DNA from 2 places in the Streptomyces sp. NBC_01171 genome. Region 2 is predicted to be linked to the other one. Evidence: predicted binding sites of a transcription regulator. Region 2 holds the regulator's gene; the other holds the start of a gene.
What was found. Region 2 encodes HrcA, which represses chaperone genes, less so after heat shock. Its sites were predicted from a motif close to TTNGCACTCNGNNNNNCNGAGTGCNAA; they were not measured.
Positions count from the first base shown of each region.

Region 1 (2,391 bases), 1.8 Mb from region 2:
CCGGCTGCGCCCAGTCGGTCGACCCCATCGAACGCCTCGGCAAGAAGGCCGCGGAGGGCGTCCGCCGCTCGGCCCCGGCCCCCGAACGCGCCTACCGCCACTGGGGCCTCACCGCACCTCTGGCCGCCCCACCCCGTCACGCGGCCCGGCCCCTCTCCGTCCGTACCGGAACCCGCGTGGTGGACCGCGTGACCACGGCCGACCGGGTCGTCTTCCTCACCTACGACGAGGCGGCCGTACGGGACCCGCGCCTGGCCGACCTGGTGCGCGAACTCCGCCTGCCGGTCACCGTCTTCGCCGGCGCCGACGCCCTCGGCTCCGGCCGTGCCGCCCGACTGCGCGCGGCGGGCGTCACCCTCGGCGGCCGCCTCCCGCACGGACTGTCCCGCTCCCGGCAGCGGGACGAACTGTGCGCCGCCCGCACCCGGCTGACACGCGCGCACGCGGAGGTCCACGACGCCGCCACCTTGCGTGCGGCCGCCGACTGCGGCATCACCGCCCTCGTCCACTGGCGCGCCGAGACGACCCGCCACGGCCTCACCTACGCGCACACCCCCGAACACCTGACCCCCGGCGACATCATCCGCGTCACCCCGGACCGCAAGGGCGCCCTGGCCGAGCGCACGGGGCGAGTGCTGAGGGAGGCCCAGGAACGCGGCCTGACGGCGGGAAAGCTGGGCGACTACCTCTAGGTGTCCCGGCCCGTCCGGCGGCTGCGGACGAGGCCCGTCCGGGGCCGAAGCGGGGGTCCGGGGGCGGCAGCCCCCTGGGGACGCGCGTCCCAACGGCACCGTGAAGGCACGCCAAAGAGGTACCCGATGCCGACGCGCCACACGGCAATTGGCACTCCGCTTGACCGAGTGCTAACCCCGGTCATAGTCTCGGCACTGGCACTCGGCACACGAGAGTGCCAACAAAGCGACGGGCAGGTCCGGCACCCGCGACGACGGATCCACCTGGTCGCCACCTCAGACAGTCAACCCCGTGAATTCTCAGAAGGGGGAGGTCGGATCGTGACGACCGCCAGCTCCAAGGTTGCCATCAAGCCGCTCGAGGACCGCATCGTGGTCCAGCCGCTGGACGCCGAGCAGACCACGGCCTCTGGCCTGGTCATCCCGGACACCGCGAAGGAGAAGCCCCAGGAGGGCGCCGTCCTCGCCGTCGGTCCGGGCCGCTTCGAGAACGGCGAGCGCCTGCCGCTCGACGTCAAGGTCGGCGACATCGTGCTGTACAGCAAGTACGGCGGCACCGAGGTGAAGTACAACGGCGACGAGTACCTCGTCCTCTCGGCTCGCGACGTGCTCGCGATCATCGAGAAGTAGTTCACCCCGAGGCATCTGCTTCACCACTGCGCCCCTGGTTCCCGCGACCGTAAAGAAGCCGGGCGGCCGGGGGCGCAGGCACATCCACCCAGATTTTCCGAGAGGGCTCCCGCTGTCATGGCGAAGACACTGAAGTTCGACGAGGACGCCCGTCGCGCCCTTGAGCGCGGCGTCAACAAGCTGGCCGACACGGTGAAGGTGACGATCGGTCCCCGCGGCCGCAACGTCGTCATCGACAAGAAGTTCGGCGCGCCGACCATCACCAACGACGGTGTCACGATCGCCCGTGAGGTCGAGATCGAGGACCCGTTCGAGAACCTCGGCGCCCAGCTCGTGAAGGAGGTGGCGACCAAGACCAACGACATCGCGGGTGACGGCACCACCACCGCCACCGTGCTCGCCCAGGCCCTGGTCCGCGAGGGTCTGAAGAACGTCGCCGCCGGCGCGTCCCCGGCCGCCCTGAAGAAGGGCATCGACGCCGCCGTCAAGGCCATCTCCGAGGACCTGCTCGCCTCCGCGCGCCCGATCGACGAGAAGTCCGACATCGCCGCCGTCGCCGCGCTGTCCGCCCAGGACCAGCAGGTCGGCGAGCTGATCGCCGAGGCCATGGACAAGGTCGGCAAGGACGGTGTCATCACTGTCGAGGAGTCCAACACCTTCGGTCTGGAGCTGGACTTCACCGAGGGCATGGCCTTCGACAAGGGCTACCTGTCCCCGTACTTCGTCACCGACCAGGAGCGTATGGAGGCCGTCCTCGACGACCCGTACATCCTGATCAACCAGGGCAAGATCTCCTCGATCACCGAGATGCTCCCGCTGCTCGAGAAGATCATCCAGACCAACGCCTCGAAGCCGCTGCTGATCATCGCCGAGGACGTCGAGGGCGAGGCCCTGTCGACCCTGGTGGTCAACAAGATCCGCGGCACCTTCAACGCCGTCGCGGTGAAGGCCCCCGGCTTCGGCGACCGCCGCAAGGCGATGCTCCAGGACATGGCCGTCCTCACCGGCGCCACCGTCATCTCCGAGGAGGTCGGCCTCAAGCTCGACCAGGCCGACCTGGACGTGCTCG
Region 1 covers NZ_CP108609.1:2,673,921-2,676,311, reverse strand. Annotated here, with positions in the region: gene OG448_RS12110 (polysaccharide deacetylase family protein) at 1-692, shown strand, start outside; gene groES (co-chaperone GroES) at 1,014-1,322, shown strand; gene groL (chaperonin GroEL) at 1,440-2,391, shown strand, end outside.
Region 1: the regulator HrcA is predicted to act here: its motif matches at 841-867, upstream of groES (co-chaperone GroES).

Region 2 (2,391 bases):
CCTTGGTGCCGAGGGCCGCGGCCGTCATCGGGATGGTGACCGTGCAGTGCAGGTCGTCGCCGCGCCGCTGGAAGGTGGAGTGCGGCAGCTCGTGGATCTCGACGTACAGGTCGCCGGCGGGGCCGCCGCCGGGGCCGACCTCGCCCTCGCCCGCGAGCTGGATGCGGGTGCCGTTGTCGACACCGGCGGGGATCTTCACGGTCAGGGTGCGCCGGGAGCGGACCCGGCCGTCGCCCGCGCACTCGGGGCACGGGGTCGGGACCACGGTGCCGAAGCCCTGGCACTGCGGGCAGGGGCGGGAGGTCATGACCTGGCCCAGGAAGGACCGGGTGACCTGGGAGACCTCGCCGCGGCCGCGGCACATGTCACAGGTCTGCGCGGAGGTGCCGGGGGCCGCGCCCTCGCCGCTGCACGTGTTGCAGACGACCGCGGTGTCGACCTGGATGTCCTTGGTCGTGCCGAAGGCCGCCTCGTCCAGCTCGACCTCGATCCGGATCATCGCGTCCTGGCCGCGCCGGGTCCGCGAGCGCGGGCCGCGCTGCGACGCCGTACCGAAGAACGCGTCCATGATGTCGGAGAAGTTGCCGAAGCCGCCGGCCCCGAAACCGCCCGCGCCACCGGCGCCGCCGGCCTGCGAGAGGGGGTCGCCGCCGAGGTCGTAGACCTGCTTCTTCTGCGGGTCCGACAGCACCTCGTAGGCGGCGTTGATCTCCTTGAACCGCTCCTGGGTCTTCGGATCGGGGTTGACGTCCGGATGCAGCTCGCGCGCGAGCCTGCGGAACGCCTTCTTGATCTCATCCTGCGACGCGTCGCGGCGCACGCCGAGAACGGCGTAGTAATCCGTGGCCACTTACGACTCCGCCAGGATCTGTCCGACGTACCGTGCCACTGCGCGTACCGCTCCCATCGTTCCCGGATAGTCCATGCGGGTCGGTCCGACCACGCCGAGCTTGGCAACCGCCTCGCCGCCCGAACCGTAGCCGACCGACACGACGGACGTGGAGTTGAGTCCCTCGTGGGCGTTCTCGTGCCCGATACGCACGGTCACGCCCGGATCTTTGGCTTCGCCGAGGAGTTTGAGGAGCACGACCTGCTCCTCCAGGGCTTCCAGCACGGGCCGGATCACCAGGGGGAAGTCATGTCCGAAACGGGTGAGATTGGCGGTGCCGCCGATCATCAGCCGTTCCTCGTTCTCCTCGACCAGTGTCTCCAGCAGAGTGGAGAGCACTGTGGAGACCGTACCGCGCTCCTCCGCCTCGAAGGCATCGGGGAGGTCCTCGACCAGTCGCGGTACGTCGGTGAACCGGCGCCCGGCCACCTTGCTGTTGAGCCGCGCGCGCAGGTCCGCGAGCGGTGCCTCGCCGAACGGGGCGGGGCAGTCGACCATCCGCTGCTCGACCCGGCCGGTGTCGGTGATCAGTACGAGCATCACGCGGGCGGGGGCGAGTGAGAGCAGTTCCACATGCCGCACGGTGGACCGGGTCAGCGAGGGGTACTGCACGACGGCGACCTGCCGGGTGAGCTGCGCGAGCAGCCGGACGGTGCGGGCCACGACGTCGTCGAGGTCGACCGCGCCCTCCAGGAAGTTCTGGATCGCGCGCCGCTCGGGCGCCGTCATCGGCTTCACGCCGGCGAGCTTGTCGACGAAGAGCCGGTAGCCCTTGTCGGTGGGGATGCGCCCGGCGCTGGTGTGCGGCTGGGCGATGAAGCCCTCCTCCTCCAGCGCGGCCATGTCGTTGCGCACGGTGGCCGGGGAGACACCGAGGCTGTGCCGTTCGGTGAGGGCCTTGGAGCCGACGGGCTCCTCGGTGCCGACATAGTCCTGCACGATGGCGCGCAGTACCTGCAGCCTGCGTTCGCTCAGCATGCGCACCTCCGTCACGTCGCCCCATGGCCCTTACGGTGTCCCGCCTGGCACTCTGCGTGTGCGAGTGCCAGACTTCCCCGGCCAGTGTACGGCCGTGGGGTGCTCACCGGGCAAGGTCGGTGCGGTCCGCCCGGCTTGTCCGCCGTTAGCGTCCGGGTATGACGGTGACTTGGGAAGACCTCGGATGGGAGCGGCTGGCCGAAGGGGTGGGCCGGTGCCGGCTGCCGGGCTGGGACTGCACGGTGGGGCTGGTCGTGGGCGCGGACACGGCGCTGGTGGTGGACGCGGGGTCGAGCCTCGCCGAGGGGGCCGCGCTGCGGGCCGCCGTGCGGACGCTGGCCGGACGGGATGTGACCCATCTCGCGCTGACCCACCCGCACTTCGATCATGTCCTGGGCGCCCCCGCCTTCGCCGGGGCGGAGGTCTACGGCGCGGTCGGGCTGGACGTGGTGTTCCGCCACGAGCGGGAGGCGCTGCGGCGGGACGCGGTCGAGCACGGTGTCCCGGCCGGGGAGGCGGAGGCC
Region 2 covers NZ_CP108609.1:4,488,443-4,490,833, reverse strand. Annotated here, with positions in the region: gene dnaJ (molecular chaperone DnaJ) at 1-850, opposite strand, end outside; gene hrcA (heat-inducible transcriptional repressor HrcA) at 851-1,867, opposite strand; gene OG448_RS20645 (MBL fold metallo-hydrolase) at 2,026-2,391, shown strand, end outside.